Pyxidicoccus trucidator: one gene and its partner. The protein of the gene in region 2 interacts with the protein of the main gene of each other region in a pairwise test. Links are inferred from orthologs where the notes say so. Each region holds a gene or a part of one and is shown on either strand. Other genes may lie near its edges.

The links. Proteins that work in one complex are often made in the same cells at the same time.
Region 1: the proteins of ftsH (region 2) and hflC interact in binary tests that used the Escherichia coli proteins (3 or more experiments, as listed by UniProt). The link is inferred for Pyxidicoccus trucidator from one-to-one orthologs.

The regions. Positions count from the first base shown.
Region 1 is NZ_JAAIXZ010000012.1:283,399-287,612, reverse strand. What follows is about bases 519-3,517. They hold hflC (protease modulator HflC), read left to right. Parts: upstream 519-1,548; coding sequence 1,549-2,487; downstream 2,488-3,517. Other genes in these bases: G4D85_RS30855 (RluA family pseudouridine synthase), read left to right, coding at 2,503-3,393; hflK (FtsH protease activity modulator HflK), read left to right, coding at 519-1,552. Outside these bases: G4D85_RS30870 (glycosyltransferase family 2 protein), read right to left, coding at 1-328; more of hflK, read left to right, coding at 479-518; G4D85_RS30850 (ATP-binding response regulator), read left to right, coding at 3,578-4,214.
Region 2 is NZ_JAAIXZ010000017.1:98,690-102,845, reverse strand. Bases 734-3,674 are described here. They hold ftsH (ATP-dependent zinc metalloprotease FtsH), read left to right. Parts: upstream 734-1,216; coding sequence 1,217-3,133; downstream 3,134-3,674. Other genes in these bases: G4D85_RS36520 (pirin family protein), read right to left, coding at 3,219-3,674; tilS (tRNA lysidine(34) synthetase TilS), read left to right, coding at 734-1,036. In the rest of the region: more of tilS, read left to right, coding at 1-733; more of G4D85_RS36520, read right to left, coding at 3,675-3,914; folP (dihydropteroate synthase), read left to right, coding at 4,094-4,156. UniProt on the Escherichia coli protein: Acts as a processive, ATP-dependent zinc metallopeptidase for both cytoplasmic and membrane proteins. Plays a role in the quality control of integral membrane proteins.

The DNA of each region.
Region 1 (4,214 bases), on a different replicon or contig from region 2:
GGATGTCGCGCGGGTCGTACTCCAGGTCCGCGTCCTGGACGATGATGATGTCCCCGGTGGCCTCGGCGAAGCCCCGGCGCAGCGCCGAGCCCTTGCCCTGGTTCTGCTCCTGGAACAGCACCCGCACCTCGTTGCGGTTGCGCGGCGTGCCCCCCAGCACCTCCACTCCCTGCTCCTGGAGCTGGCGCAGCAACTCCCGGCTGCCGTCCCGGGAGCAGTCGTCAATCAGGACGAGCTCCTTGGGGAAGTCGACGGCGATGCAGCGGCGCAGCAGCTCCGCGAGGGTGGGAATCTCGTTGTAGACGGGGATGATGAGCGACACGAGCATGGCGGCTCGCGCCTCTACCCCATTTCGCCGCCCGGGGCGACCCAGAAGGAACCCCGGGAGGCAGCGAGGGAGGCAGGGAGCGCCAGGTCATTGGCTGGATTCGCGCTGTTCCCCTTGCATGAAAGTGCTTTGACGGCCAAAGACTGATGCATGTCATGGCCCCCGCGCATCGTCAGCCCCGCCCCCGGAGGGCGGGAACCGTCGGACATCTTTCGTGAGCTTCGACGACAGCTGGGGCCCCTTGTCGGGCGCCAGCTCCTCTTCGTCCTGCTCGGCCTGGTGGGGCTGACAGGCGTATTGACCAGCTATGCGCAGGTGGAGCCCGATGAGGTCGGCGTCATCCTCCGGCTCGGCCGCTTCGTCGGCACCGTGGAGCCGGGCCCCCACTTCCGGCTGCCGTTCTGGGTCGACCGCATGGTCAAGGTGCCCGTGCAGCGGCAGCTCAAGGCGGAGTTCGGCTTCCGCACGGAGGCATCCAGCGCGCGGAGCGCCTCTTCCTCCTATGCGGCGAGCTCCCCTGACCTGCAGCGCGAGTCGCTGATGCTCACCGGCGACCTCAACGTCGCGGTGGTGGAGTGGATCGTCCAGTACAAAATCAAGGACCCGTACAAGTACCTCTTCAAGGTGAAGAACGTGGAGGCGATGCTGCGGGACATCTCCGAGGCCTCGATGCGGGCGGTGGTGGGCGACCACTCGGTCAACGAGGTGCTCACCACCGGCCGTCAGGCGGTGGCCACCCAGTCCAAGCTGCTGCTCCAGGACCTGGCGGACCGCTACGAGACGGGCGTGGACATCCAGCAGGTGGTCCTCCAGGACGTCAATCCGCCAGACCCTGTCAAACCCTCCTTCAACGAGGTGAACCAGGCCATCCAGGAGAAGGAGCGGGCCATCAACGAGGCCTACGCCGAGCGGAACCGGGCCATTCCTCGCGCCCGCGGCGAGGCAGAGGAGGCGCTGCGCGCCGCCGAGGGCTATGCCATCGAACGTGTGAATCGCGCCCGGGGTGAGGCCGACCGCTTCGCCCGCGTCCATGAGGAGTACCGCAAGGCTCCGGACGTCACCCGCCGCCGGATGTACCTGGAGACCGTCAGCCAGGTCCTCCAGGGGGCTGGACACAAGGTCGTCGTGGACGAGTCGCTCAAGGGACTCACCCCGCTGTTGCGGATGGACGGGGACGACCCCGTGCCCGCGAGCGCCACCCACAAGCCGGAGGCCCAGCGATGAGCCGCGTCACTGTCGTAATCGCCGTGGTTGCCGTGCTCGCCATCGTGCTGGGGTTTTCCAGCACGTACACGCTGAGCGAGAACGAGCAGGCCGTCATCACCCGGTTCGGCGAGCCCAAGGGGCAGTCGATTGTCGCGCCCGGACTCCACCTCAAGCTGCCCTTCGTCGACACGGTGAACCGCTTCGACAAGCGCTGGCTGGACTGGCGGGGAGACCCGAACCAGATTCCCACCAAGGACAAGAAGTACATCTGGGTGGACACCTTCGGTCGCTGGCGCATCGTCGACCCGCTGCGCTTCTTCCAGCGCCTGCGCGACGAGCGCAACGCCAAGTCCCGGCTCGATGACATCATCGACGGCGAGACGCGCAACACCATTGCCTCGTTCGCCCTGATTGAGGCGGTGCGCTCCACCAACCGCCCGTTCGAGGACGACGAGTACATCACCGAGAAGGAGCGCGGCGAGTCGCTGGAGCAGGTCGCCCAGGGCCGGGACAAGCTCACCCGGCAGATTCGCGACCGGGCCGCCGACATCGTCAAGGAGTTCGGCGTGGAGCTGGTGGACGTGCAGATTCGCCGCATCAACTACGTCGACGAGGTGCAGGTGAAGGTGTTCGAGCGGATGATTTCCGAGCGGCGGCGCATCGCCGAGCGCTCCCGCTCGGAGGGCATGGGCCGCGCGGCGGAGGTCCGCGGCCAGCGGGAAAGAGACCTCAAGGAGATTCGCTCGGAGGCCTACCGCAAGTCCCAGGACATCACCGGCAAGGCCGACGCCGAGGCGACGAAGATATACGCGGACGCCTTCGGCAGGGACCCGGAGTTCTACCAGTTCATGCGCACCCTCGAGGCCTATCCCCAGGTGGTGGACCGCTCCACCTCCCTGTTCCTCGGGAGCGACTCCGAGTTCTACCGGTACCTGCGCAGCTCGAAGAAGTAGGCGGAAGAGGCCCCGGTGCTGCTCAATGACGGCTACGTGTACCGCGAGCAGCTCGGGCACCGCCGGGGCCTCAACGCGCTCGCCCACCTGGCGGACCGGTACCGTCACTCCTCGGAGTCCGAGTGGCGGGCGCGCTTCGAGCGGGGCGAGGTGCAGCTGGATGGCGTCATCGTGGGCGGGCTGGAGCCCCTGAGGGCGGGGCAGTGGCTGTGCTGGCACCGTCCGCCGTGGGAGGAGCCCGACACGCCACGGACCTTCGAGCTCGTGCATGAGGACGCGGAGCTGCTCGCCGTGGTGAAGCCGCCCGGGCTGCCGACGCTGCCCGCGGGGGGCTACCTCCAGAACACGCTGCTCTCCCTGGTGCAGGCGCGCTGGCCCGAGGCCGTCCCCATGCACCGCCTGGGGCGCGCCACGTCGGGCCTGGTGCTCTTCACGCGCACGCCCGCCGCCGCCTCCCACGTGGCGAGCAGCTGGCGTGAGGGCCTCGTGCACAAGCGTTACCGCGCGCTCTCCCTCGGGCTCGCCGCCCATGGGGACTACGACATTCGCGCGCCCATCGGGCTGGTGCCCCATCCCCGGCTGGGCGAGGTGCACGGCGCGAGCGAGCGGGGACGAGCGTCCCACAGCACGGCTCGGGTGCTGGAGCGGCGCGCCGAACACACGCTCTTCGAGGTGGACATCCACACGGGGCGTCCCGAGCAGATTCGCATCCACCTGGCCTTCATCGGCCACCCGCTCGTGGGGGACCCGCTCTTCGCCGCGGGAGGCCTGCCGCGGGCTGACAACCCCGGGCTCCCCGGCGACGGCGGCTACCTGCTGCATGCCGAGTCGCTCGCACTCCCCCACCCGCGCTCGGGCGTGCGGCTGCGACTGCACGCCCCGCCTCCCGTCGCGCTCCGCTGCTGACGGCGGCTCGCGCCTCTACGCCATTTCGCCGCCCGGGCGACTGTCCTGCACCCACCGCGCTGACCTGCTTCCCCAGGCGAGGGGGGTGGCGCGGCTTGCCCGACTTGCGTGAAATGCCATTTCGCGTCGGGAGAGGAGGGGCCAGGGGGGCCTTTCCGCCCCATGCGAAAGCTCAGGGAGCGTCATGACTGACCACCACGGCCACGCGGGCCATGGAGTGCTGTCCGTTGAGGCCCCACCCGGGACGGAGGGAGCGCTGGCCGAGGGCCTGAGGGATTTCCTCTATGGCGCCTGGTACATGCCGCACGGCCACTGCTACCAGTGGCAGCCGGACCTGGTGGTGCTGCACGTGCTGTCCGACACGCTCATCGGCGCCGCCTACCTCTTCATCTCCCTGTCGCTGTACGTGCTGGTGCGGCGCATCCGGCTGCCCTTCGGGGGGATGATTCTCTCCTTCGGCCTCTTCATCGGCGCGTGCGGGCTGACGCACCTGGTCGAGGTGTGGAACGTGTGGAACTCGGCCTACTGGCTGGCGGGAGGCGTGAAGGCGGTGACGGCGGTGGCGTCCGTGGCCACGGGGCTGTACCTGGTGCCGCTGCGGCGCCGGGTGGCGGAGGTGGTGGCGTCCGCGCGGCTGTCCGAGGAGCGCGGGGTGCGGCTGGAGAAGAGCAGCCGGGAGCTGGAGACGCTCTACGCGAAGCTGAAGGAGTCCGAGGCGCAGCGCACCGGCTTCTTCGCCAACGTCAGCCACGAGCTGCGCACGCCGCTGGCGCTCATCCTGGGCCCGGTGGACCGGCTGCTGGAGCGGGGCGGGCTGTCCG
Region 2 (4,156 bases):
GGCCCGCTACGCGATGCTGGAGACGGTGCGGCGCGAGCGTGGGCTGGACGTGGTGGCCACCGCTCACACGGCGAGCGACCAGGCGGAGACGCTGCTGATGCGGCTCGCGCGCGGCACGGCGCTGCGGGGCGCGGGTGGAATCCACGCCTCGCGTCCGGGGCTCGTCCGTCCGCTCCTGGACCGTACGCGCGACGAGGTGGTCGCCTTCCTGGAGGCGGAGGGTGTCGGCTTCTGGACAGACCCGATGAACTCGGACCCGCTCTTCTTCCGGACGCGCATCCGGGAGGACGTGCTGCCGGCCCTGTCGCGCGCCGCGGGCTACCGCGTGGAGGCGCGGCTGGCGGCCTTCGCCCGGCATGCGGCGGAGGACGACGCGCTGCTGACGCGCCTGGCGGAGGAGGCGTGGCGGCGGCTGCTGCTGCACGACGAAAGCCTGGATGCCGTGGGGGTGCGCGCGCTGGAGCCGCCGCTGCGGCGGCGGGTGCTCGTCCGCCTGCTCGAGAGGGACGGCCTGCCAGTGGATGACGCCACGCTGCTGCGCGTGCTGAGCGCGGTGGAGCGGGGGCGCAACACCCCGCTGGGGCAGGGCTACGAGCTGCGCGCCGTCGGCGGGCGGGTCCGCACCTTCCGTCCCCGCCCGCCCGTGGCCCCGGCGGAGCTGCACCTGGAGGGTGAGGGCGCGCGGGGAGCGCTGGACGGAACGGGCTGGCGCTTCTCCGTGGCGCGCGGACCGCCGCCGACGGGCATGCACGGGCTTGTGCTCGCCGAGGGGACGCTGTGGCCGCTCACCGTGCGGACACGCCAACCGGGCGACCGCCTCCGGATGGCGGCGGGACAACGAAAGCTCCAGGACCTGTTGGTGGACCTTCGGGTGCCGGAGGAAACGCGCGGTACGTGGCCGGTGGTGGTGGACGCCGGGGGGCAGGTGCTGTGGCTCCCCGGGTTGTGGGCACCCGCGTCAACAGGAGTTCCTTCCGGACACTCCCTGTGGGCGGCACCTCCGGGTGCGAGCATTCAGCGGCCCCCTTCGTTATAGAGTGGAACAGTGCAGAGTGAGGGGATGGCCGCGGCCCCCTAAATAGTTGAGGGCTTTTTGCTGTTGCTGATACGGTCCGACGTTGGGTTGCTCGCCTGGTGTCGGCCAAATGATGGAAATAGCTGGGGTTCTTCCCAGCGCGGCCCTCATCCCGCCGAGTACCGAAAGGGCAGCTGACACGTGCGTTCGACCTACAAGACCATCGGGCTCTGGGTCATCCTGATCGTCCTCTTCGTCGCCTTCTACAACTTCTTCTCCCAGGGCAATGACCAGGTCCAGGAGCCATCCTTCACGCAGCTGCTGTCGAAGGTGGAGGAGAAGAAGGTCAAGGAAGTCGCCGTCAAGGGCAACACCTACTCCGGCAAGTTCGTCGATACGAGTGAGAAGTTCCGTACGACGGGCCCCGCGCCGGACGCGGCCATGCTCAACCAGCTCCGCGCCAACGGCGTGGACGTGAAGTACGAGCGGGAGGAGCAGAACAGCCTCTGGCTCACCATCCTCGGCCAGTGGATGCCGGTGGTCTTCCTGTTCCTCTTCTTCATCTTCTTCATGCGCCAGCTGCAGGGTGGTAGCGGCAAGGCCATGACCTTCGGCAAGTCGAAGGCGAAGCTCCTCAGCGAGAGCCACAACAAGGTCACCTTCGCGGACGTGGCCGGCGTGGACGAGTGCAAGGAGGAGCTGGAGGAGATTGTCGCCTTCCTCAAGGACCCGAAGAAGTTCACCAAGCTGGGCGGTCGCATCCCCAAGGGCGTGCTGATGATGGGCCCCCCGGGAACGGGCAAGACGCTGCTCGCCCGAGCGGTGGCCGGTGAGGCCGGTGTTCCGTTCTTCTCCATCTCCGGCTCGGACTTCGTGGAGATGTTCGTGGGCGTCGGCGCCAGCCGTGTCCGGGACTTGTTCGAGCAGGGCAAGAAGAACGCCCCCTGCATCATCTTCATCGACGAGATCGACGCCGTCGGCCGCCACCGTGGCGCCGGCCTGGGCGGCGGTCACGACGAGCGCGAGCAGACGCTCAACCAGCTGCTCGTGGAGATGGACGGCTTCGAGTCCAACGACGGCGTCATCCTGATTGCCGCCACCAACCGTCCGGACGTGCTGGACCCTGCCCTGCAGCGTCCCGGCCGCTTCGACCGGCGCATCGTGGTGCCGCGCCCCGACCTGAAGGGCCGCCTGGGCGTCCTCAAGGTGCACACCCGGCGCGTGCCGCTGGCTCCGGAAGTGGAGCTCGAGGTCATCGCCCGCGGTACGCCGGGCATGACGGGCGCGGACCTGGAGAACCTGGTGAACGAGTCGGCGCTCATGGCCGCGCGGCAGAACAAGGAGCGCGTGGACCTGAGCGACTTCGAGGCCGCCAAGGACAAGGTGTTCATGGGCCCGGAGCGCCGGTCCATGATCATGACCGAGAAGGAGAAGCGGAACACCGCCGTCCACGAGGCGGGCCACGCGCTGCTGGCCAAGCTCCTCCCGGGTTGTGACCCGCTCCACAAGGTCACCATCATCCCGCGCGGCCAGGCCCTGGGCGTCACCTGGAGCCTGCCCACCGAGGACAAGATCAACGGCTACAAGAAGCAGATGCTCGACCAGATCTCCATGGCCATGGGCGGCCGCATCGCCGAAGAGCTCATGTTCAACGAGATGAGCAGCGGCGCGGCGAACGACATCGAGCGCGCCACCGAGACGGCGCGCGCCATGGTGTGCCGCTGGGGCATGAGCGAGAAGATGGGCCCGCTGGCGTTCGGCAAGAGCGACGGTGAGGTGTTCATGGGCCGCGACTTCAACTCGTCCAAGGACTACTCCGAGGACACCGCGCGGCAGATCGACATGGAGGTCCGCTCCATCGTCGTGGGCTGCTACGACAACGGCAAGCGCCTGCTGACCGAGAACCTCGAGGCCCTCAAGCGCGTCGCCGAGGCGCTGGTGGAGTACGAGACGCTGGACGCCGAGGACGTGAACATCCTCCTCCAGGGCGGCCAGCTCACCCGTGAGCGTCCGCCTCCGCGCGTCAACGCTCCGCCGAAGGCGACGGAGAAGAAGGACAAGCGGAAGATCCTCGACGCGCTCGATGCGATTCCGACGATGGAGCCGAAGAAGGCGTAGTCCCACCGTCACCGTGGAAATGACGAAGGCCCTTCCCAGCACACCGGGAAGGGCCTTCTGCTTTGCGGGCCTCATGCCCGGCCGCTCAGGCCAGGTCGAAGAGCAGCGCCTCGACGGGCTCGGTGGCGGTGAGGACCAGCCGAGACTCCTCGGACACGGCCACGCCGTCACCGGCCTTCAGCTCCAGGCCGTTGAGCGTGCCCTTGCCGCGGGCCAGCTGCAGCCAGGCGTGGCGGCCGGGGGCCAGCGTGTACTCGGCCTGCTCGCCCACGCCCAGGAGCGTGCTGTGCAGCGACACGTCCTGGTGCACGGTGAGGCTGCCCTCGCGCGCGTCGGGGCTGGCCACCACGCGCCAGCGTCCCTGCCGCTCGGACTCCGGAAACGCCTTCTGCTCGTAGCCGGGCTTCAGGCCGCGCCGCTCGGGGATGATCCAGATCTGCAGGAAGTGCAGGTCCTGGTCCGAGCCGTTCATCTCGCTGTGCATGACACCGGTGCCGGCCGTCATCCGCTGCACCTCACCCGCGCGCAGCAGCCCGTCGCCGCCCGTGCTGTCACGGTGGGCAATGGCCCCGCTGAGGGGGTAGGTGATGATTTCCATGTCGCGGTGGGGGTGCGTGTCGAAGCCCTCGCCGGCCGTGACACGGTCCTCGTTGATGACGCGCAGGGCGCGGAAGCCCATGTTGTCGGGGGCGTAGTAGCTCCCGAACGAGAAGGTGTGGTGGGAGTCCAGCCAGCCGTGGTTGGCATGTCCGCGGGCTTCAGAGGGTCGAACGGTCATCATGGAGTGCTCCTTTTCTTCCGGGGGCGGCGGCCCTCAGGGCCTTCCGTCCTCCGCACTCAATATGCGCCCCCGAACCGTCACCACCAGCCGCGAGGGATGGGACGCATTGTTCTACCCATGGGACGAAGGGCGGAGCGGGCGGTAGGGTGCGCGAACCGCGCCGCAGGAGCCGCCTCCCCATGCCTCGTGCCCGTCCGATTGTCGCCGACCGTCCGGAGGATCTGCTGCTCGCCTTCCGGCGG